Regions from separate parts of the Blautia ammoniilytica genome, predicted to be linked through region 1. Evidence: riboswitches for the same ligand, from Rfam matches in the RefSeq annotation. Region 1 holds a riboswitch; each other region holds the start of a gene.
The links. Region 1 has a riboswitch for cobalamin ahead of OCV61_RS08180 (sirohydrochlorin cobaltochelatase). Riboswitches for the same ligand answer to the same signal wherever they lie in the genome.
Positions count from the first base shown of each region.

Region 1 (8,380 bases):
TTCCTGTAGGCGGTTATGCCTTTAATGCTTTTGCTACGGTTACATACAGATATACTTTCCTGCTGCTCCCTATGATTCTTCTGGCAGCAGCCTGGACCTGGGATTATCTGAAAAAGGGCGGCAGAGCCAGCATTATAGGTGTGGTTCTGGTTTGTATCTTTATGTATAAAGCCTGCAGGATGGGCTATGAGGACAGTCTTTTTGCTGAATACAGACAGAACGCAGTGATCACGGCTGTAACCGGAACAGTAATGGCAGTTGTACTTTTGCTGGTGAACCGGTTGAAAGTAAAAGGGGAGCAGGTGCTTTTTAGCCTTTTGGCACTGGCTATGGCTGCGAATGTGATCTGTGAGGGAACTGTTGGCTATGAAGACAGAATGTCCCTGAAAAAAGAGGATACACCGGCAGAAACAGTGGTGCAGGTAACGGATGATTATCTTGAGAAGATCGTTGAGGATCCGTCCGAGCAGCAGGCAAGAGATTTTATTGACAAGCCCCAGGCATATTTCCGGGAGCTTTACAGTCAGGACATCCAGGACATTCTGGGATTTTTAAGGGAAACAGACAAAAGCTTTTACCGGGTGGAAAAGGACTTTTCGTCTGCGACGATTTCCATGGATTCCCTGGCTCAGGGGTACAGAGGGGTCAGCACCTATAATTCTGTAATGAACAGCAATGTAAAGGATTTTGTAAACACCTGTATCCCAAGCTTTTATTATGCAGACCGGAACAGGTATACCTTTTGGGATAATGCTATGAACAACTGGTTTGCAGCCTTTACAGGGGTAAGATACCTGATCTCCAAGAATAGCAGCCTGGATAGCAGCAAATATACGCTGATCCGTCAGTTTGGCAGTATGTATCTGTATCAAAATGTACGGGAAAGCGATGTGGCAAGGTTTTATGATGAAACGGTATCAGAAAGCAGCCTGCGGGAAGCGGATAAAAAGATCCGGAAGAAGTTTTTAAGTAATGCCATTGTGCTGGAGGATGGAGAAGACAGGGAAAGTGCGGCAGGCCTTGGAAAATCCCAGGCAAAGAAGGAATCAAAGGTTGTGCTGGATGCCCCTCAGAAGGACACACTGGTAACAGGCAGTATCCAAGCGGCTTCAGATGGATATGTACTTTTTATGATTCCTTATGAGGATGGATGGAGCCTTAAGATCGATGGAGAAGACACAAAGCTGCAGAAAGGGGACTTAGGCTTCCTTGCATGTAAAGTAAAAGAAGGAAATCATGCCCTTACCCTTACTTATCATGCACCATTGCTGAAAGAAGGAATCCTGCTAAGTCTGGCATTCTGGATTATCTATCTTATGTTTACTGTATATACATTTTTTGTTCATAGAAAAGACACAATTATATGATAACTATTAGATATCCGAATTGAATATGTATAAAGTTGTAGCGCATAGGTAGCATCATTTCATGATGCGTAAAAGAGAATCCGGTGTGAATCCGGAACGATGCCGTCACTGTGTAAGGGAGCTGCTTCAGAGCCCACTGGGAGACCGGGAAGGGGAAGCAGTGTAGAACGAAGTCAGGAGAACTGCCTTTGCGTGGGATTGTGGATCTGCGGGACACAGAACCAGTATTCTCATAACATTATATGATCATATAGTTTACTGTCGGTATACTTCTGCGAAGAGGGAGAAGCATCTGACAAAAGGAACGAATGTGTTGATGAGAAGCATTGCGGTCGCAGAAATGTGACCGCTGTTTTTATGCATAGTTCGTCCGGAAATACGAAAAAAAGAGGAAAAAATAATGAAGCGCAAAACAATTATGGCACTGATCCTGTCTGTATCTATGGCAGCAAGCATGACATGTGCAGCAACAGCAGCATTTGCAGAGACAGAAGACGCAGCAGAGGCAACAGACGACACAGAAGCAGCAGACGACGCAGAAGCAACAGACGACGCAGAAGCAGCAGACGATGCAGAGGAAACAGATGATGCATCTGCTGAGGACGCAGACCAGGAGGCAGCAGATAAAGTGGCAGCTCTTATTGATGCGATCTACGTACAGGAGAGAACAGACGATACAGATGCACAGTGCACAGAAGCAAAAGAAGCATGGGATGCACTGACAGATGCACAGAAGGAACTGGTAGAGGGAGAAGAGGCAAGCCCTGAGTATTTCGGAAGAGATACAGGAGACGCTTCCAAGGATGATCCGAGAAACCAGGATGAGATCGGTGAGAATGAGCTTCTGGTTGTAAGCTTTGGTACTTCTTTTAATGATAGCCGTGCACAGGATATCAAGGGTATCGAGGATGCACTTCAGGAAGCATATCCGGACTGGTCTGTAAGAAGGGCATTTACAGCTCAGATCATCATCAACCATGTACAGGCAAGAGATGATGAGCATATCGATAATATGCAGCAGGCACTTGACCGTGCAGTTGCAAACGGAGTTAAGAATCTGGTTGTACAGCCTACACACCTGATGCATGGCGCAGAGTATGATGAGATGACAGCTGCTATTGAGGAATATAAAGACAAATTCGAGTCTGTAGCTATTGCAGAGCCAATGCTGGGTGAGGTTGGAGAAGATGCTACAGTGATCAATGAGGATAAAGAAGCTGTAGCAAAAGCTATCACAGATGAGGCTGTAAAGACTGCAGATTATGACAGCATGGAAGCTGCTGCTGAAGATGGTACAGCTTTCGTATTTATGGGTCATGGAACATCCCATACAGCAAATGTTACTTACGACCAGATGCAGACACAGATGGAGAACCTTGGATTTACAAACGCATTCATCGGTACTGTAGAGGGTGAGCCGGAAGACACAGCATGCGATGCTGTAATCGCTAAAGTAAAAGATGCTGGTTTCAAGAAAGTGATTCTTCGTCCGCTGATGGTTGTTGCAGGTGATCATGCAAACAATGATATGGCTGGAGATGACGACGATTCCTGGAAGAGCATGTTTGAGGCATCCGGAGAATTTGACAGCGTAGACTGCCAGATCGAAGGACTTGGAAGAATCGATGCAGTAGAACAGCTGTATGTAGAGCATACAAAAGCAGCTATCGACAGCTTAGCAAAATAAACGGACATGTGGCCATTTGACCACATCATCATAAAGGAGAAAAGAAAGTTATGAAGCGTTCATTAGCCATTTTAGTATCAGCATTAAGTATTTCTGCTATGACAGTTCCTATGACACTGCCGGTATGGGCAGAGGCAGCAGACACCAAAGAAGAAGCATCCGATACACAGGATCTGGAGGATGGAGTTTACATTGTTGACTTTAATACAGACAGCAGCATGTTCCACACAAATGAGGCATGCGAGGGCAAAGGCCAGCTTACTGTAGAAGACGGCAAAATGACCCTTCATATCTCTCTTGTATCCAAGAACATTGTGAATCTTTTCCCAGGGCTTGCTGAGGATGCACAGAAGGATGACGCAGAGCTGCTTCAGCCTACCACAGATACGGTTACCTATAAGGATGGTTTATCAGATGAAGTGTATGGCTTTGATGTTCCTGTAGAGGCTCTTGATCAGGATTTTGACCTTGCTATTATCGGTACTAAGGGCAAATGGTATGATCATACAGTAAGCGTAAGCAATCCGGAGGAGATGAATGACGATAACAAGCTTCCTGTAGAAGTTGCTGAAGATGAGGCAGAAGATACCGAGAATGCAGCTGAAGATACCGAGGATGCAGAATAATCATTAAGCAGATATATCCACCATATATGAAAGCCAGCCGATCGCGTTTCGGCTGGCTTTTATCTCTGTCGAGAAGACTCCCACCTCTTTCAGGTGGTGAGTAACAGCTCGATTTGAATATGGTGGATATATTTGCTTTATTATGCATCCTTTATTGATTAAACAGGCGCAGGGGATTTACACTTTTGCACCTTGATATCAGGACTTGATGATCTTGATCATTTTGATAAACAACAGAAGAAGGATCAGGAATGCCACGCCTCCGATCACTGCATAAGGCACGTAGGAGGTGGACTGGGAATAGGCCTTTGCGGCTTCCATATTCGCCTGTCCGTTGGTATAAAGAGAGGTGTCCTGTTCCTGTTCCGGCTCCATTACAGCAGTACCAACCTGAACGCCGCTGTAGAAGTAAGTGCGGTTCACCTGGTCGCCTGCCGGTGTATCCTGAACAGTCAGGCTGTCCTCTGAGGCACCGGCAGGTACGATCACCTGTCCTCCGGACATCAGGGAAAAATCATCCTGACCTAAGGTAAGAAGCTGGAAATTGGAAAATCCGTAATCCAGAAGAGTGATGGCTTCATCATCTGTCTGGCCGGAGGCACCTTTTAAAATAACGCAGATCAATGTAACATCATTGCGCTGTGCACTGCATACAAGTGTGCTTTGGGAAGCTTCTGTAAATCCTTCCTTGCCGCCAAGACAGCCCTGGTAGTAAGCATCTGAACTGTTGTTGGTCATGGTGAACTTGCTGGTAAGTGACCTGGCTCCACCGGATACATTGGTCGCCGGAATGGTGTAGGTATTCGCACTGGCAATAGGAGAAAAGGAAGGATTCTCTGTAGCTGCCTTCATGATCAAGGCCATATCATGGGCTGTGGTATGCTGATTCTCATCAGGAAGCCCGGTAGGGTTGGTGAATACTGTGTTGGTACAGCCAAGCTGGGCAGCTCTGGTATTCATCATGGCAACAAAGTTTTCAACGGATCCGCCGACATGCTCTGCAACCTGAAGGGCAATATCGTTGGCAGAGGCAACCATGATGGCATACAGGCATTGTTCCATGGTAAAAACTTCATCCAGCTGTGCGGAAATATTGGCCCCTCCATCGGTAACACCGGAAACGCCGGTAGCAGTCATGGTCACTTCATCTGTAAGATTGCTGTTCTCTAAAGCAAGAAGACAGGTCATGATCTTGACGGTGCTCCCGGGATAAAGAACCTCATCCATATTCTTGGCGTACAGGGTAGTACCGGTGCTGTCTTCAAGGATCACAGCGGCTTCGGAAGTGATCTCAGGCCCTTGGGGCCATCCTGAAATCTGGTTGGTGGTGATACTTGAGGCAGCAGTATCTGTAGCAGCCTCTTCTGCAAAGGCAGGGCTTCCCAGGATCAGGGAAGCAGACAGCCCGGCAGAGAGCAGAAGGGAAAAAACAGTCCGTTTTCTGCTGGGGGATTTCTTTTGCTTTTTCATTGTATAGATTATCTCCTGTTATATTTTTATCTCAGTCGAGAAGACTCACACCTCTTTCAGGTGGTGAGTAACAGCTCGATTTGAATATTTGTCAGCTGTTTCAGACGATTACAGCTTAATATTTTTATCATAGCATATCTGTAATCAGAAATAGTATATCACATTTACTCCATTTCTTGCAAAAAATATAGTAGAATGTTAAAATGTACAGTAATAATAAAACAGAGGAAAGAAAATATGAGTAAACAAAAATCGTCAGGGATGAAGATCCAATGGGGACGTCTGCTGAAGAAGCTGTCTCCCTATACCATCCAGAAAGGGCTTCGCTATCTGAAGCATTATGGCCCCAGGGAATTCTGGATCCGTCTTCACGAACGGTTTGAGCCTGAGGAGGTTCCGTATGGACCCTGGTATGAAGCATATATTCCGGATGAGACCGTGCTGGAGAAGCAGAGAAAGCATACTTTTGCCTATGCACCTAAGATCAGTGTAGTAGTACCTGCTTACCGTACACCGTCTGTCTTTTTAAAACAGATGCTGGAGTCAGTCCTTGCACAGACTTATGCCAACTGGGAGCTTTGCATTGCTAACGGCAGCCCTGAGGACAAAGAGATGTGCCAGATCCTGGATGGATATCAGGCGCAGGATCCGAGGATCCGCTGGCAGCCATTGAAGGCCAACCTGGGGATCGCAGAAAATACAAATGCCGCTTTTGAAATGGCACAGGGCGACTATATCGGACTGATGGATCATGATGATCTGCTGGCTCCCAATGCTTTGTTTGAAGTGGTGCAGGCTCTCAATACAGATCCCAGACCAGAGGTTGTATATACAGACGAAGATAAGGTTACCATGGATCTGAAGGAGCATTTTCAGCCTCATCTGAAGCCGGATTTTAACCTGGATCTTTTACGCTCTAATAATTATATCTGTCATTTTTTTACTGTATCCCGGGCTATTGTGGAGAAGGTTGGCGGATTTCGCAGGGAATACGATGGTGCCCAGGATTATGATTTTATTTTCCGATGTGTGGAGGCAGCAGGCTGTGTGGCACATGTACCGGAGATTTTATATCACTGGAGGACACATAAAGCATCTACTGCTGACAATCCTGCAAGTAAGATGTATGCCTTTGATGCAGGCAAACGGGCGATTGAGGCTCACCTTGAAAGAACCGGGACACAGGGTGTGGTAAGCCATACCAAGGATCTGGGCTTCTACAGAGTGCAGTACCCGGTACAGGGTTCTCCCCTTGTGTCTGTGATCATTCCCAATAAGGATGAAAAGGATACGCTTCAGGCCTGTATCCGGTCTATCCGTGAGAATACCTCTTATAAACATTATGAGATCCTGATCGTTGAGAATAACAGTACCACAGATGAGATTTTTGAATATTATAAGCAGCTGTCAAAGGAGCCGGATGTAAGGATCCTGCGTTGGAATGGAGTTTTCAATTATTCAGCTATTAATGATTTTGGAGCAAAAAATGCCAGAGGGGATTACTTCCTTTTCCTGAATAATGACATTACAGTGATCACACCGGATTGGATGGAGGAAATGCTAGGCATCTGTCAGAGGCGGGAAGTGGGAGCCGTAGGCGTGAAGCTTCTTTATCCGGATAATACCATCCAGCATGCAGGCTGTGTGGTAGGTATGGGAGGCATTGCAGGCCATTTGTTTGTAGATATGCCGGCTGAGAGAACAGGATATCTGCATAAAGCATCCATTCTTCAGGACATGAGTGCAGTGACGGCAGCCTGCATGATGGTAAAAAGAGATGCCTTTGAAAAGGCTGGCGGTTTTACAAAGGAACTTGCGGTAGCTTTTAATGATGTGGATCTTTGTTTGAAAATACGCAGGGAAGGATACCTGGTGGTGTACGATCCTTATGCAAAGCTTTATCATATGGAGTCCAAAACAAGAGGCCTGGAGGACAGTAAAGACAAAGTAAGGCGCTTTCAGACCGAGATCGAATATATGAGAAGCCACTGGATCCAGATCCTGAAAAAAGGGGATCCTTATTACAATAAGAATCTGTCTCTTACAAAGTGGAATTATTCCCTGAAACCACTTCCGGGGATGAAGAACAGGAAAGGGCAATAAGGAGGAATACATGCAGGAAGTTGAAGTTTCAGTGGTAATACCCAATTATAATGGGATGGCATATCTGGATGGTGTATTGTCAAGTCTGGAATGCCAGACATTCCGGGATTTTGAGGTGATCCTGGTGGATAATGGTTCTGCTGACGGAAGTACATCCTTTGCAGCAACCGGTTATCCCTGGGTCCGGGTGATCGAGCTTCCGGATAATTATGGGTTCAGCCGTGCGGTCAATGAAGGGATAAGGGCCTCCGCAGCAAAATATGTGCTGCTTTTGAATAATGATACAGAAGTTGAAAAGGATTTTGTAAATGAGATGCTGTCTGCCATCAAAAGGCATAGCAATGCTTTTTCCTGTGCAGGCAAAATGGTTCAGTTTAATGACCGGGACAAGCTGGATGACGCAGGCAATTATTATTGTGCGCTTGGCTGGGCTTTTGCAAGAGGAAAGGGCAAGAGTATCCATACTTATGATCAGGAGGAGCAGGTGTTTGCTACCTGTGCCGGAGCTGCCATTTACAGAAGGGAATTCCTGGATAAGACCGGATATTTTGATGAAGAGCATTTTGCATATCTGGAGGATCTGGATGTGTGCTACCGTGCAAGGATCATGGGCTATGAGAACTGGTATGCACCAAAGGCAGTGGTCTACCATGTAGGCAGCGGCACCAGCGGTTCCAGGTATAATCAGTTCAAAACAAGATATTCATCAAGAAATAATATTTATCTGATTTATAAAAATATGCCGATTCTGCAGATCATTCTGAATCTTCCTTTTATGATCCCGGGCTTTGTGGTAAAGATCCTGTTTTTTACCTTAAAAGGTATGGGACGGGAATATCTGGCAGGGATCAAGAATGGTTTCCAGATCAGCAAGAAAGACCGTAAAGTACGTTTTTCCATAAAGAATCTGCCAAATTATCTGAAGATACAACTGGAATTATGGGTAAACATCATACGCAGGTTCCGTGGATAAATAAGGGAAAACTTAACTGCTTCGTAACTGTTCGGTATCCTCACCGTTACTATCTGCTGAATAGTTATCCTTTTTCATGAAATTTTTATAAATTGTATTTCAAGATTTTATTGCAATTATGTTGCATCTATTATAAGATAAGTAGAGCGAAAAA
Region 1 covers NZ_JAOQJL010000013.1:56,289-64,668, forward strand. The annotation lists gene OCV61_RS08175 (YfhO family protein) at 1-1,367, shown strand, start outside; cobalamin riboswitch at 1,397-1,571, shown strand; gene OCV61_RS08180 (sirohydrochlorin cobaltochelatase) at 1,768-3,054, shown strand; gene OCV61_RS08185 (hypothetical protein) at 3,105-3,680, shown strand; gene OCV61_RS08190 (D-alanyl-D-alanine carboxypeptidase family protein) at 3,879-5,150, opposite strand; gene OCV61_RS08195 (glycosyltransferase family 2 protein) at 5,388-7,253, shown strand; gene OCV61_RS08200 (glycosyltransferase family 2 protein) at 7,264-8,226, shown strand.

Region 2 (8,380 bases), on a different contig from region 1:
TGTCGTAAAACCCCGTCTCCTCCTACGGACTGTACAGTAGCTGTTTTTCCAATAGGTAAGTCCTTTAATGTCATATTGCATTTCCTCTTTTCATACTTGATAATTTTTATCATTTGCAGTTTTTAGTGTAAGTCCCATCAAACCATTTGTCAACTACATCCATTTCTTCTTTTGCCAAAATCATGATTACACGGATTGTTCCGTGCTTTGCACTCCCACAATCCTTCCCTCTATTCGCATATTGCGGGATTAACATCCCATTTTTATGCTCATATCGTGGCGTGTCCTTTATTGATAAAAATAATTGACAGCTCTCATCTTTTTTGCTATGGTATGGATACAATTAATTCCTGTGAGGGAGTGTTATTTTGCCCATATACAACTTTTGCACTGTATATGGGATTTTTTATGGATAAATCTATCATTAAACAAAGGAGATACTGATATGGAATGGAATTTACTATTTGTTTTTAACAGCGTACTGCTGGGAGTCGGACTGGCCATGGATGCCTTTTCTGTTTCCCTTGCCAATGGTCTGGCAGAACCGGACATGAAAGCTGGTAAAATGCTTACCATAGCCGGTGTATTCGCAGGCTTTCAGGCCCTGATGCCTATGACCGGATGGATCTGCGTACACACAATTGCCAATTACTTCCAGTCTTTCCGTAAATTTATTCCCTGGATCGCTTTGATCCTTCTGGTGATCATTGGAGGGCAGCTTCTGATCAGTGGTATACGGCCAGATGATTCTGAGCATCCCCATACCGGAGTTGGCCTTAAGGCTTTGCTGGTTCAAGGTGTAGCTACTTCCATTGATGCACTTTCTGTTGGCTTTACCATTTCCGATTATGGATGGGTCATGGCACTGGTCTGTTCCCTGATCATTGCTGCCGTCACATTCATGATCTGTATGGGCGGTCTGAAGCTTGGTAAGAAATTCGGTACAAAGCTTGCCGGAAAAGCAGAGATACTTGGCGGCATCATCCTGATCGCCATAGGTGTGGAGATCTTCCTCAGCAATATGTTTTAGAATGCAAAAAACCCTGGAACCGATAGGATATATCCGGCTCCAGGGATTTTTACTATTTCAGATGATTTCTTTGATCTTTTATTTTGATTTTACTTTGATCTTAATAGATGCTTTCTTCCCATTGCCACGGACTGTGATCCAGGCAGTTCCTGCTTTTTTAGCAGTTACTTTTCCATTCTTATCAACAGTAACAACCTTGGTATTAGAAGACTTCCATTTCAGATTTGTAGTGGCTTTCTTTGGTTTCACAGTTACCTTCAGGAACTGCATACTGCCCTTTTTCAAAGTCATTGATTTCTTTGCAAATTTCAGCTTTGTAACTTTCTTTGCACATTTTCCAACAACAACCGTAACCTTCTTGGTAAGCTTTCCTGCTTTTACTGTGATCACAGCTTTTCCTGCTTTTTTAGCGGTTACTTTTCCGTTTTTATCAACAGTTGCAACAGATTTTTTGGAAGACTTATATGTTACCTTATCCGTTGTATTGGATGGTGCAACGATCACGCCAATGGTATCTGATTTCTTGACTTTCAGATACATGGTGGATGTATTGACCGTCAGTTTCTTGGCTGCTACAGTTACAGACTTTGGTGCCTCTGTTGGCTGCGGTACTGCAGTAGGCTGTGGCGCAGCAGTAGGCTCTACCGTTGGAGTCGGTGTTACAGTTGGGGTAGGCTGTGGGGTATTGATTTTCTGGATACCTTCTGTAAGGAAAGTAAGTCTACGGTCAAACCAAACACCATCCCTGATATTACGAACAGAAAAAGCAATTTCCTGATCCAGTGCTGAAACAGCCAGAGAATAGGTATACCATGGTCCCATTTCAACCTTATCTCCGTTATTCACTGCAATTTCTTTTTCATAATAGTGGGACCATGCAGCCTCACCAGCTGCCGCTGCCTCCTCTTTTATTCCTGCATACATGTAATCATAGCCTTTTCCGTGAAGAGAAATCTCTGCTGTCATCTTTCCGTTTTCCACTTTAAGGACACAGCTATTATTGATCACATTAAACATTTTGTTGTTATTGATCACCTTTACAAGGTAGGTACCATTTTCCAGAATTACCGGTGCTTTTTCCTTAACCTGGATCTGTGCATAAGGCAGTACAATGCTTTCCACATTTTCATTTGTAACTGTTTTTACCACATAGGTACCAGGTGTACCGATCTTAAAGCTTACCTTACCCTGTGCATCTGTTTTTGCTTCACCTGTTACTTCTTCGCCTGTTTCAGCATTTGCAAGTGTGATATCATACCCTTCTGCAGGTGTAAATTCATTCTTACCTACTGTTCTGTTGATATCTTCATCCATGTAATAGGAATCGCCGGTAAGAGTAAGAGTAAATTCCTCATTCTGGTTTACCGTGGTCTCCTGCTGTTCAAACTGCAGGTATGCCGGATTTGCCACCGTTGTTGCTGAAAAAACGGAAAGCACATCTCCTTCTTTCAGCCTGCACATTCTTGGATCACTTTCCACATATTTTCCATTTACACGGAATCCAACAAAGTTTTTGAAGCTCTTCTGGCCAAGAAGGAAGCCTGTACCGGCGCCTCTTCTTCCGCACATCAGATATTGGGTTGGATTTGCAATATATTCCTCTCCGAACAGTTCCTTATGCAGATCTACCAGTGCGTCAATCACGGTTGCACGCTTTTCCATGTCACTTGACTTGTTGTAATTGTCTTTTTTTTTGGAGTCGGTAGGCGTCACCTTAGCAGCATCATCAGCTGTTACGTTCATAGCCATTTTTACAGGTGCTTCCCCTGGATTCTTATTTACAAAAACTGTAATATTTATGCTCTCTGCATTTTCATTCTGGCTAAGGCCTGATACAACCGACTGAAGAGCATCCTTTGCATTTTCATAATCATCGTCTGCTGCATCTTCCTTTGTATATACTTCTTCAGCCGCTTGAATAGCTTCATCCAGTGTTTCTTTACTTCCTGCTGCCCACTGTCCGGCACCATCCCCTTCTGTCATTTCATCAGAAAGCTCCTTTGCAGTTGCAATGGCATCCTCAAGAAGGGCTTTTGCAGTTTCCTTGCTTAACACACCTTCCAGTTCCACTGGGCCTTCTGTTCCGGTTGCAGTCCAGTTTGCGGTTGCACTCTGATAGTTATCAGCGGCAAATGTATAAGTATATGCCACTGTTTCCACCATCGGGTAGGTACCATCCTCTGATGGCTCCACAGTAAATGTTTCTCCGTTTTTCTTATAAGTAACAGACAGAACCTTTGGATTCACAACTTCCAAATGTCCGGATTTTGCCCGGATCTTAATCGAAGCCTGGTAATTTTTCAATGCTGTAAGGGTTACAACAACCTCCTGATCTTCCAAAGGCTTGATGAATTTTGATCTTACCACCTGATAGCCTTCTGCAGTTACTCTATAAAAATAAGTATAGTTATCCCATAAGGTATAGCTTCCATCCTCAGCAGGAGTTTCACCTGTTACGGTAAGCACTGCCTCCGGAACTTTCTTGCCTTCTGCATCTACAATCTTAAAGGTAACCTTATGCCTGCTGTTCGCCTCTGCAGTCAGGGAAAGATCAACAGTTTCATCAAAGGCAGCAGTAAAGGAAGTCTGCTTTGCAACAGCATCCCCCTTTGTGCCTTCTGCAATATACCCTTCGCTTTGTGCCTGAACAGTATATTTCTGTCCGGATTTCAGCTGATAGATGCCTTCTGTACCTGTCACTTCTTCCTTTGTGGTATTGTTTGTGACTGTGATCTGTGCTTCCGGAATCACCTCACCAGTCTTACTGTTTACTGCGCGGAAAGTCACCTGACAGGTATCTGGTTTTGCTGCAAGCACAAGCTCGTATTTGTACTCAGCCAGAGGATGTGCACTGTTATCATTAATGGCTGCATCCTCCACTGAAGGATCATACAGCTTCAGTGTGGCAGTTACCTGCTGCTCCTGGGTTCTCTTTGATGTATCCAGACTATACGTCTGGGATTTTGCAGGCTGCTGTTTAACAGTAGACTTAAAAATGCTCCAGTCTGAGAAGAACCATCCGCTCTTATACTCTTTTACACTTGGTCTTTTCAGGCTGATGCCAGAAACAGCACTCTTGTAGCTGTTGTAATATGCAACATGATAGGTGCTTCCGTCTTTTGTAACACCGTCTGTTGTGGAAATCACATCATCCACATAATTCCTGTAAAGGAATTTTGCAGCCTCAGCAGCCTGATTCGGTGCCTGAACTTCATCGCTTACCTTGGTTACTGAAGAAGAAAGGATCTTCACATAATGGTCTGTCCAGGTTTTATCTGTTTTTCGGGCTGCCACCTGGAATAAGGTATCCAGCTTATCTACAGCCAACGGCCAGAAAATATGCTTTGTACCATCCTCCGATGGTCTGTAAGCGATCAGCTTATCATCCTTTTCATTGACTGCATCCAGTGCATCCCCCACATACAGTCTGTCATAATCCCCGTTTTTCAGTGTGACAACTGCATCAATCTCTCCATCCTTTACAAGCAGGGTGCAGGCTTCTGCCGGAAATCCGCTATCTGCCTTTACAGCTGCCTGGTAGGTACCATCCTCCAGTCTGTCCGGAGCTGGCGTTACCATAGGCACATTCAGCTTAATATGAATGGTATAAGTAATATCATGAGCAGCTGTCATTGCCACAGTAGTTCCTGTGATCTCCATATCCTGGTTGAGAACAGCAGGAACCTGAAAAACAGATCCTGTATATTCTGTACCTGAAACCGGCAGATACTCATCTCCATCTACAACCAGTTTATTATAGCTGCTGCTGGAAAAAACCACTGTTGCAGTTACTTTTCCTCTTGTAATGGTCACCTTCGGGCAGGTAATCGTAACTTTTCCTGAACCGCCTTGGAAAGTAAAGGATTCTGGAGTATAGGTTCCGTCCTGATATTTTTCTGCAGAACTGGCAGCCAGCAGAAGGTCATCCTGTACATATTCCTCTGTATTACCATCTGTCAACTCGAAAGACGCATCCCCGGTATCCGGATCAGAAGGTTATTCACCGCTGGTAAATACATCCTCCACATCCTCTGCTTCTCCCAGATCAGCCTGGTCCTGCACATCGGATACATCAGCGTCAGATTCCTCCTCGGTCACATCCTGAACAGCCTGTACCTCTGCATCTGCTGAAAAATCCTCTGCTGCAAATGCAGGAGATACAGATGTTACGGTCATTGCTCCTGTTAGCAAAAGTGCTAAAAGAGCATTTGACTTTTTCCTCATTGCTACTTCCTCCTTTGATAAAATTAGGTACTCGCTGCTTGTAGAGGCAGGAGTCCGCTTACATCGGATATACACGTTTCTGTGCTTTGCGTGGAATTTTAGTGAAATAGGAACATTACAAAGTAATCTCCTCTTACACACAAAAAAGCCTGCTTTCATTTGAAAACAGACTTCCTTCAATCCTTAATCTTTCTCTGTGGTATTTAAGCTGCAATAGGGGATTTATTGCAATACAAAAATACTTGTACCAGGGCGCATAAAAATCCCCCTGCCACCTTTTGATCTGATTATTTGAGTGAAAGTGCTTTCATCGGAAGTTTTTCATCGGATATTTCCAGCAGGTTTCCTGGCTTACAGTTCATCGCTTTGCCCCCTTCTCAGACTGTCGTCCAATGGATTTACTGGCATTGCTCCCTGCTTACAGTGACCGGATCGCTCAGGATTTCCACCTGATTCTCTTTTACCCTTCACAGTTAATCTGCGTAGGCACTGAAAACATATATATTCATATCATATGATAGCAACTTCTAACCAAAAATCAAGTCATAAAACCAAATTTTATATATAAATTTACGGTCATTTAAAAATGTAAGTAATTACACGGATTGTTCCGTACTGTGCACATTTTAACTAATGGATGGATCCTGTACAATGCTGAATCCCATACCGTATACTCCCGGGCCGGTGTGGCTACCTACACTGAAGGACAAATGATCGTAATAAACCTGTACCTCAGGGAACATCTCCTGGAGCATAGCCTGCCATTCTCTGGACTCTTCCAGACTCAGACCTGACCCTGCTGCCCCGATCCTTACATATTTAGAATCGATCCCTGGAAAACGTTTTTCCAGATCCTCTTTCAGTGCCTTCAGCATGATGGCTTTTGCCTTCTTCATGCCTCGTGTTTTGGCAAAAGCATCCAGCTTCTCTCCCTGGATCGTAAGTACCGGCTTGATATGAAACACAGTACCAAGAGCGGCAGCTGCAGGCGTGATCCTGCCTCCCTTTTTCAGATATTTCAGATCATCAACTGCAAGAAAAATGCTGGAATCATAGGCTCTTTTTTCCAGATCCTCACGGATCTCTCTGGCAGATCTGCCCTCGTTTGCCATATGCAGTGCTTCCATTACAGCAATACGCATAGTAACAGAAATACGATGGTTATCTGCTACCTGTACCTTTCCCTGGAAATCCTCTGCAAGTCCAATGGCAGTAGCACAGGAACTGCTTAAACCACTGGACATGGGAATATGGATGATCTCATCATAACCCTTAGACAGGATTTGCTTCCACATATCCATCACATCACCAGGGGAAGGCTGGGATGTAGATACATCATGACCTTCTATAAGACTTTCATAAAAAAAGCGTTGCTCCAGATTGATTCCTTCATAATATGTTTGTTCGTTAATGATCACCGGCATAGGAAGTAAAAATATCCCCAGCCTGTCTGCTTCTTCTTTAGTGATACCGCTGTTACTGTCTGTCATTACGGCAGTTTTCATACCTTAAGCTCCCTTCCAAAACCCTTCTGCTCTCTCCACCAGGAAGATTACTCTTCTCTAAGGAGTAAGTTATCATAGGTTTAACTTCTCATCTAACATCTTGCAAATTTTCCTGCTTTCGATATAATCAAAATAATCCTAACTGTTCAGTACCTTGCAATTATCTATCAGGAAAATGCATTCCAAAACACCTTCGGTGCTGGCTTTTGATTACAATAATCACATGTGACGAATTGTAACACTTTCCAAATAAAGATTCAATTCTTTTTTTCAAACTGTGACAATGTAAGGAGATTTGTTCATGAACATCCATAAAAAGAACCCATCCAACTTATTAGCGCGGAAGTGTATTGCAGCTGCCCTTAGTCAACTTCTGAAAGAAAAGAGTTTTTCTTCCATCACGGTTTCCGAACTTACCAAGAAAGCTGGTGTTTCCAGAATGACCTATTACCGGAATTACTCTTCCAAGGAAGATATTTTTGAAGCCTACCTGGAGGATGCCCTGATCTTCTATGATAAAGATATCCAAGCCCTTCCCATTAAGGGAAATTACTATGATGCATCCAATCTGACCCATTATTTTACCTACGTTAAAAAACACCATGAATTTCTGGACAATCTTTTCAAATGCGGATATGGTCACCTTTTCCTGAATGCCATTGATCAATATGTAATGTATCGCTGGAAGAAAGAGGATGACAGCCTGGACCATATTTACAGACTTCATGCTTTCAGCGGTGCACTTTACAATTCCTACATCCACTGGTCTTTGGGTGGTGCCAGAGAATCTCCTGAAGAAATGGCAAAGGCACTTCGCCTTGTATTCGCAGACACATAAGGCTGATCCTGCCCCTTTTCACTTGAAAATTCACTGTCCCTGGCGTATAATAGCGGTCAGATAATCATAAAGGAAAAGACTGCTGCCACACAGATCTTTGGCAGAAAATATTATGAAAAGGAGATTTCCATGAAAAATTATCTTATTGTGTTTCTGATTTCCATGCTTCCCCTGATCGAGCTTCGAGGTGCCATTCCTTATGCTGTTGGATTTGGTCTTCCTCTTGTGCCATCCTACATCATTGCAATTATCGGGAACATGCTTCCTGTGCCATTTATTTATCTGTTTGCCCGTAAGATCCTGATCTGGGGAAAGGATAAACCAGTGATCGGTAAGTTTTTCACTTTTTGCCTTGAAAAAGGTGAAAAAGGCGGGAAAAAGCTTCAGGAAAAAGCTGGAAGAGGACTTTTTATTGCGCTTATGCTTTTCGTAGGCATCCCACTTCCTGGTACAGGTGCATGGACCGGTACCCTTGCAGCCAGTCTTCTTGACATGGATTTTAAATCCAGTGTTCTGGCAGTTATGCTGGGTGTATTGATTGCAAGTGTGATCATGGGTGCTGCCAGTGCCGGTCTGTTTGGTGCTGCAGGTGCTATTTTCAGTTAAGAACAGAGACTATAAATATTTTGCTACTATATGTAAGAAAGGATGTATCACAAATGAAAGTTTTACTTTTAAATGGCAGTCCAAGAAAAGAAGGCTGTACTTACACCGCACTTTGTGAAGTAGCCGGCGTTTTAAATGCAAATGGCATTGAAACAGAGATTTTCCAGGCTGGAGATC
Region 2 covers NZ_JAOQJL010000022.1:29,069-37,448, reverse strand. The annotation lists gene feoB (ferrous iron transport protein B) at 1-74, opposite strand, end outside; gene OCV61_RS11540 (manganese efflux pump MntP) at 446-1,030, shown strand; gene OCV61_RS11535 (Ig-like domain-containing protein) at 1,109-4,990, opposite strand; gene OCV61_RS11530 (hypothetical protein) at 5,027-5,254, opposite strand; cobalamin riboswitch at 5,574-5,763, opposite strand; gene OCV61_RS11525 (DegV family protein) at 5,881-6,759, opposite strand; gene OCV61_RS11520 (TetR/AcrR family transcriptional regulator) at 7,061-7,597, shown strand; gene OCV61_RS11515 (COG2426 family protein) at 7,727-8,203, shown strand; gene OCV61_RS11510 (flavodoxin family protein) at 8,257-8,380, shown strand, end outside.
Region 2: another riboswitch for cobalamin. It lies ahead of OCV61_RS11530 (hypothetical protein); the one in region 1 lies ahead of OCV61_RS08180 (sirohydrochlorin cobaltochelatase).

Region 3 (8,380 bases), on a different contig from region 1:
GTTGCAATGATGGTAACGATATGTTAATATGTATAAGAATTAAAAATAATGTTGCAGAAATATTACGTATTAAAACAATAAAGTTACGAGGGTGATAATCATGAAGAAAAGAATCGTATGTCTCACACTTGCACTAATGATGTGTGGTACACAGGTAGTAAGCGTAAGCGCTTCCAGAGAAGATGATCTGAGAGAAGAACAGGCTTGGACAAGCCAGCAGCTGGATGCTACATATGCTCGCATGAGTGCACTCTGGGATCAGAAGCAGCAGCTGGAGGGCGAGATCGCAACACTGGATGCCAATCTTGTAGATGTGATGGTCAATATACAGACTTTAGAGACAGATATTTCCAATAAAGAGACTGAGATCGTGAAAACAAAACAGGATCTTGGCAAAGCACAGAAGGCAAAAGAAAAACAGTACGATGCAATGAAAAAGCGTATTCAGTATCTATACGAAAAAGGCGGAAGTGATGCCTGGTTCCAGATGATGATGAATGCAGACAATCTTGCAGATCTTCTTACAAGAGCAGAGTATACACAGAAGATGTATGAGCAGGACAGAAAGAGCCTGGAAGTGTATTCTAATACTATTGAGCAGGTAAAGCAGCTGGAGGAAAAGTACACTGGTGAGAAGGCTGAATTAGAAGGCATGAAGCAGGAGTACGAAGCTGAGTCACAGAATCTTCAGGCACAGCTGGATGAGAAGAGAGCTACTTCCGCAGACTGTGAGAATGAGATCGCATATGCACAGCAGCAGGCTACTGAGTACGCAAATCTTCTTGCAGCACAGCAGGCTGAGATCGAGCAGCTGGAGGCAGAGCGTATCGCAGCAGAAGAAGAGGCAAGACGCCAGGCAGAAGCAGCAGCTGCTGCACAGGCATCTAATGATGGTGATTATGATTCTACCCAGTATGATGAAGAAGGAAATGCAGTAAGCAGTTCTGAATCATCAGGCTCTGGTGAGACTCAGTATGATGAGTATGGTAATGTGATTGATTCTGAGAATACAGTAGATCCAAGCGAATATCAGAGTTCTTCTGAGTCAAGCTCCTCTGATTCTTCTTCCAGTTCCAGTTCTTCATCTTCTGGCTCTGGTTCAGGATCTTCTGTTGTAAATTATGCTACTCAGTTTGTTGGCAATCCATATGTATGGGGCGGCACCAGCCTTACTGGTGGTGCAGACTGCTCCGGATTTGTACAGAGTGTATATGCTAATTTTGGCGTCAGCCTTCCAAGAACTTCTTATGAGCAGCAGAATGCTGGAACAGAAGTTTCTTATGCAGATGCACAGCCAGGAGACCTGATCTGCTATGGCGGTCACGTGGCAATCTACATGGGCAATGGACAGATCGTACATGCTTCCAATGCGAAGGATGGTATTAAGATCAGTAATAATGCAGCTTACAGAACCATTACCTCTGTAAGACGTCTTGTATAATAGCAAATAGTAAGATATTTAGAACATATCCCCTGAGACTGGAGTGCTTTTATTTGTGCATTCCGGAACTCAGGGATTTTTATTACCCAAATTTCAGATGGCAGTTTTTGGGGGGAGCTTTTTTGGGGGGATAGAAAAATAAGCATTGACAAATATATAGTAAAAGGGTATTATGATACCAGTATAATTCCATATTGAACATATTAAGTGCTGATCATTTCTAGAAGATGACAGAAGAGGGAATCAGGTGAAAGTCCTGAGCGATCCGGTCACTGTAACAGGGAAGCCAATCTCAATATCCCATTGTGCTGATGCATGAGAAGGGGAGAGGAAGCGATGATCCTGAAGTCAGGAAACCTGCTTAGTATGGCGAGGTTAAACTTCCGTGTAAAGTGTAACAACCAACTTCGGGGAATCCGCAGCCCCTTAGTGTTGTCTGCTCTTTAATGGTAGCAGACATTTTTTATGGAATGCGCCTGTTCATGAGAATTATACCGATTAAATGGCAGGCGATACTACTTCGGATGTCCGTTCCCTCCGCGTATTTATGAACGGTTCATTTTCTACCCCGAAGTAGCATCGCTCCCTCTTTTTTACAAGAAAAACAGGAGGCGGATGGAATGGCCGGTGAATATTGGGAAGGCAAAGAATATTCCTTTTTCAGTCATAAAGAATGTGAGTTTTTTCCGTGCCACAAAGGTGCAGACCCACAGGATTTTAATTGCCTGTTTTGTTATTGTCCATTATATGCCCTGGGGGATAAGTGCGGAGGGAATTTTAAATATACGGAAAAAGGCCTGAAAGATTGTACAGGGTGTTTACTGCCGCATAAGCGCAGAAATTATGGTTACGTAACCGGTAAGTATCAGGAACTTGCAAAACTGATGGATGAGATCAGAAGCGTGAAAGCTAATGATAAACAGGAATAATAAAGGCAAGAGTAATAAAAACAAGAATAATAGTGACAAGAATAACAAAGATAAGAGTAATAAAGATATAAATAAGAAAAGCTGTTGTACGGAAAATCTCTGAAAGGAGAATCCATACAGCAGTTTTTTTTATAGAAATTATTCCGTAATGTTCCAATAAAGTAAAAAATGTAATGGAAATACCTATCTAATGCTCCTGTTATATAAAAACCTATCTTTTCATAAGGAAGGAAAGCAGTCTGGGAATCTGGCTATTAAGGATCAGATCCGGTGGAAAATTACAGTCTTTTGCAAAAGCTTCCCCATAAGTAAAATCACCGATGTGAGAGATCCCATGACTGTCACTGGAAAGGAGCACAGGAACCTGATATTGGAGACACAGTTCTAAAATCCTGCGGCAATTAGGCCTGGTATCGCCACGGTATCCATAAGGCGCAAGAGATGCCTCGTTGATCTCCATAAGAACCTGGCTATGTGCGGCAGACCGGATCACGGCTTCATAATCAAGATCATATTGAGTATTATCAATATGGCCGAGAACCTTTACACAGGGATGCTGCATCACATTTAACAGTGCAAGTGTATTGCTCTGTCTGTCTGCGGGACGAAGGTTTTGGATATGCATACTGGCAATCGCATAATCAAGGCCTGAAAGCACATCTGCTGGAAGGTCGATCCGGCCTTGTTCATCCAGGATATTAACCTCTGCACCTAAAAGCAGCTGAATGCCAAAACGCTTCCTGGGGGCTGCGGACAGGCTGCGAAAATAAGAAACAGTACCTGCGCCTATAGTAGAAGGACCATGGTCTGTGATCCCTAAAAGAGAAAGTCCTTTGCATGAAGCTGCTTTTGCCATTTGGGTAATGGTACAGGAGGTGCCATGGCCACTGGCAATAGAATGAGTGTGTATATCTGATAAAAACATAATTAAACAACTCCTTTGCTACCAGTATGACACAGCGTGAAAAGCTTTGTCAATAAAAAAAACAGGTGATTTCCTGAAAAAACAATAAAAACAACATAATAAAACCTTTAAAAACAACATAAAACAACAGATTTACCTTGACTTATTGTGTGGAATGAGGTAGAATCACAATAGAAACAAAATGTTACTGCGAAAAAGGGAGCAGGAAACGCTATATATGCTTAAGGAGGATAAAAAAGCATGGTAAACGAATATGAGATCAAAAAACAGATTTGTGAAATCGGAAAACGTATCTACAACCGTAACATGGTAGCAGCAAACGATGGTAACATTTCCGTAAAACTGAATGACAATGAATTTCTCTGCACACCTACTGGTGTATCCAAAGGATTTATGACTCCGGAGTATATCTGTAAGGTAGATGCTAAGGGAAATGTGATCCAGGCAAATCCGGGATTCCGTCCTTCTTCTGAGATCAAGATGCACATGAGAGTATATCAGAAAAGACCGGATGTAGGATCTGTTGTACATGCACATCCTGTATATGCAACATCTTTTGCAATTGCAGGTATTCCTCTTACACAGCCGATTATGCCAGAGGCAGTTATCGCATTAGGATGTGTTCCGATTGCTGAGTATGGTACTCCATCTACCAATGAGATTCCGGATAGACTTGAGAAATATCTTCCATATTATGATGCAGTTCTTCTTGAGAGCCATGGCGCACTTACCTGGTCAACAGACCTTCTTGCTGCATACATGAAGATGGAATCTGTTGAGTTTTATGCACAGCTTCTGTACCAGTCCAAGATGCTGGGCGGACCAAAGGAATTTGATAAAGAAACTGTTCAGAAGCTTTATGAGATCAGAAGAAAAATGGGCCTTCCGGGCAAACATCCTGCAAATCTGTGCCTGAACAAAGATGGCGTAAACTGCCATAACTGCGGTGGTGGATGTGGTTCTTCTGAAGCGAAGAAAGACGTAGCAGGAGATGCAGATCTGGTAGCACAGATCACTAAACAGGTAATGAAACAGCTGGGAATGTAAGAAAAGTTAGGAGGACAATCTCATGCCAATCAGCGAAAGCATGGTACAGGATATTGTACAGGAAGTAATGGCAAAAATGCAGATTGCAGATGCTCCGTCCGGAAAACATGGCGTTTTTAAAGATATGAACGAAGCGATCGAAGCTGCAAAAAAAGCACAGAAGATCGTTCGTGCAATGTCAATGGACCAGAGAGAGAAGATTATTACCTGCATCCGCAGGAAAACAAAGGAAAATGCAGAAATTCTTGCACGAATGGGTGTGGATGAAACCGGAATGGGAAATGTAGGAGATAAGATCCTGAAACATCATCTGGTTGCAGATAAAACACCGGGTACAGAGGATATCAGCACAACTGCATGGTCCGGGGACAGAGGGCTGACACTTATTGAGATGGGACCTTTTGGTGTGATCGGTGCGATTACTCCTTGTACCAACCCAAGTGAAACAATTCTCTGCAATACAATAGGCATGCTGGCAGGTGGAAATACAGTTGTATTTAACCCTCATCCGGCAGCAATCAAAACATCGATTTATGCAATCAATCTTTTAAATGAGGCCTCTCTGGAAGCAGGCGGGCCTGATAATATAGCTGTAACCGTAGAAAAACCAACACTGGATACAAGTGAGATCATGATGAAGCACAAGGACATTCCGTTGATCGCAGCCACTGGAGGTCCTGGTGTTGTAACAGCAGTTCTTTCTTCCGGTAAAAGAGGGATCGGTGCAGGTGCCGGCAATCCTCCGGCACTGGTGGATGAGACCGCAGATGTGCGCAAGGCTGCACAGGATATTGTGAATGGCTGTACATTTGATAACAATCTTCCCTGCATTGCAGAGAAGGAGATCGTTGCAGTTTCTTCCATCGTAGATGAACTGATGCATTACCTTGTGACAGAGAATGACTGTTATCTTGCTTCTAAAGAAGAACAGGATAAACTTACAGAGGTTGTACTTGCAGGCGGCAAGCTGAATCGTAAATGTGTGGGACGTGATGCCAGAACATTACTTTCCATGATTGGTGTAAATGTACCTGCAAACATCCGGTGTATTGTATTTGAAGGACCAAAGGAGCATCCTCTGATCACCACAGAGCTTATGATGCCGATTCTTGGTGTAGTAAGAGCAAAAGATTTTGATGATGCAGTAGAACAGGCTGTATGGCTTGAACATGGCAATCGTCACTCTGCTCACATTCATTCTAAAAATATTGATAACATTACCAAGTATGCGAAAGCAATCGATACAGCAATTCTTGTAAAGAATGCACCGTCTTATGCTGCTCTTGGCTTTGGCGGAGAAGGCTATTGTACCTTTACCATTGCCAGCCGTACAGGCGAGGGTCTTACAAGCGCAAGCACCTTTACAAAGAGAAGACGTTGTGTAATGGCAGACAGCCTTTGCATTCGCTGACAGGAGGATGGTAGATAATGGATATGAATAATGTAAATATTGAAGAAATAGTAAAACAGGTACTTGCAGGAATGTCAGGAAATGCCTCTGCTCCTTCCAAAGCAGCACCTGCACCTTCAACAGGCAGCATTCCGAAAACAGCAAGGGTTGCTATGTTGACAGCACTTGAGCATTACGATATTAAGGAGTTCCCGATTCCTCCTGTTGGAGATGATGACATCCTTGTAAAGGTAGAAGGATGTGGTATTTGTGGTACAGATGCTCATGAGTTTAAAAGAGATCCGTTCAGCCTGATCCCGGTTGCACTGGGACATGAAGGAACTGGTGAGATCGTTGCCATGGGTAAGAATGTAAAGGCAGATACAGCCGGAAAACCTGTTAAGATCGGTGATAAGGTTGTTACCTGTATGATTTTTAAAGATGATCCTGACATTACAATGTATGATCTGAATAAGAAGAATGTAGGCGGCGCAGATGTTTATGGACTGCTTCCTGACGATGATATTCATCTGAATGGATGGTTTTCTGATTATATCTATATCAGAGGCGGCAGCTTCGGATCTACGTTCTTTAATGTAAGCGATCTGGATTTGGATTCCCGTATTCTGATCGAGCCAAGTGCAGTTTTGGTGCACGCAGTAGAAAGAGCGAAGACAACAGGCATCCTTCGGTTTAACAGCAGAGTTGTTGTACAGGGATGCGGCCCTATCGGTCTGATCTGTATCGCAGTACTTCGCACCATGGGTATTGAAAATATCTGTGCAGTAGATGGAGAACAGAAACGTCTTGATTTTGCCAAGAGAATGGGCGCAAGCATGACTGTAAACTTTAAAGACCACAAGGGTATTGAGGCACTTGCAGGTGCAGTAAAAGATGCATTCGGTGGACATCTTGCTGATTTTGCTTTCCAGTGTACAGGATCCCCGGTAGCACATTCCAATATTTATAAGTTTATCCGCAACGGCGGTGGCTTATGCGAGCTGGGATTCTTCATTAATGGAGGAGATGCTACCATTAATCCTCATTTTGATATTTGCTCCAAAGAGATCACAACAGTTGGTTCCTGGGTATATACACTGAGAGATTATGCAACTACATTTGATTTCCTGAAGAGGGCAAAAGGCATCGGTCTTCCAATGTCAGATCTGATCACAGACAGATTCCCCCTGGAAGAGATCAACGAAGCGCATAAGACCAATCTTGCAATGACAGGACTGAAGATTGCGATCATTAATAAATAACCGGCGGGATAAAGGAGAGAAGAGATGGCAGAAGCTGTAGGAATTTTAGAGGTGTTCGGATTGACAACGGCTTTCGTGGCAGCCGATGCCGGTTGTAAGGCAGCAAATGTCCATCTGGAGGTTTTTGATAAGAACAAACCTGCCAATGCGGACAGCCTGCCAGTACCACTTCTTGTCTGCATTAAATATCGGGGCAGCGTATCGGATGTGACAGCAGCTGTAGAAGCAGGTATGAAAGTTGCAAAAAGCATGACCGGTGTGGTTCAGCATTATGTGATTCCAAATCCGGATACCGGTACAGAAAAAATGTTAAAGATTAGTGCCCTGGATAGGCAATAGACATTGCAGAAATAAAAAAGATACTATACAATACAAGACAGAAGCAACAGACGATAACAATACAGTTTACTTAGATAATTCAGGAGGATTAAAAAATGGCACAGGAAGCTTTAGGAATGGTTGAAACCAGAGGACTTACAGCAGCAATCGAAGCAGCAGATGCAATGACCAAAGCAGCAGAGGTATCTCTGATCGGAACAGAGAAGATTGGATCCGGACTGGTAACAGTTATGGTTCGTGGAGATGTAGGAGCTGTTAAGGCTGCAGTAGAGAGCGGAAGCGCAGCAGCATCCCGTCTTGGAGAACTGGTTGCTACACATGTGATTCCAAGACCACACAATGATGTAGAAAAGATCCTTCCTACCATCTGAAAAGAATCAGGTAATTAAGGAGTTCGCTCATGAATAAATCATATGGCTTTATCGAAATCACAGGTGTTGTGGCGGCTATGGATGCCCTGGACATTATGTGTAAAACCGCAGATGTTCAGCTGGCGTCATGGGAACGCAAGCTGGGCGGACGACTGGTGACGATCATCGTAGAAGGCGATGTGGCGGCTGTAACAGAGGCGGTAGAGACTGCTGTAGCAAAGGCTATCAAGAAACCGGTCAGTTATGCAGTGATCGCCCGCCCCCATGAAGAGATTGTCAAGATAGTGGAATTAAGCGCGAGCCGATGGAAAAAATCTGAAGTACAGGGGGATGAATAATGGCTGACGAGAAAAATACAGCGGAAAATGAAGCCCCGAAAAAGGCTGCCGCTCCCAGGAGAAGAACGGCGAAGACAACAATCAAAAAAGAACCTGTAGAAAGATCACAGACAGATCATAAGGAGGAAAAAAGAATGACACAGGAAGCATTAGGAATGGTTGAAACCAGAGGACTTACAGCATCAATTGAGGCAGCTGACCAGATGTGCAAAGCAGCAAATGTTGCACTTGTTGGAACAGAGAAGATCGGATCCGGACTGGTAACAGTTATGGTTCGTGGCGATGTAGGAGCTGTTAAATCTGCTGTTGAGGCAGGAAGCGCAGCAGCATCCAGACTT
Region 3 covers NZ_JAOQJL010000001.1:52,963-61,342, forward strand. The annotation lists gene OCV61_RS00220 (C40 family peptidase) at 101-1,441, shown strand; cobalamin riboswitch at 1,630-1,820, shown strand; gene OCV61_RS00225 (cysteine-rich small domain-containing protein) at 2,062-2,370, shown strand; gene OCV61_RS00230 (phosphatase) at 2,582-3,295, opposite strand; gene OCV61_RS00235 (class II aldolase/adducin family protein) at 3,536-4,342, shown strand; gene OCV61_RS00240 (aldehyde dehydrogenase family protein) at 4,365-5,753, shown strand; gene OCV61_RS00245 (zinc-binding dehydrogenase) at 5,771-6,994, shown strand; gene OCV61_RS00250 (BMC domain-containing protein) at 7,019-7,333, shown strand; gene OCV61_RS00255 (BMC domain-containing protein) at 7,429-7,704, shown strand; gene OCV61_RS00260 (BMC domain-containing protein) at 7,734-8,042, shown strand; gene OCV61_RS00265 (BMC domain-containing protein) at 8,177-8,380, shown strand, end outside.
Region 3: another riboswitch for cobalamin. It lies ahead of OCV61_RS00225 (cysteine-rich small domain-containing protein); the one in region 1 lies ahead of OCV61_RS08180 (sirohydrochlorin cobaltochelatase).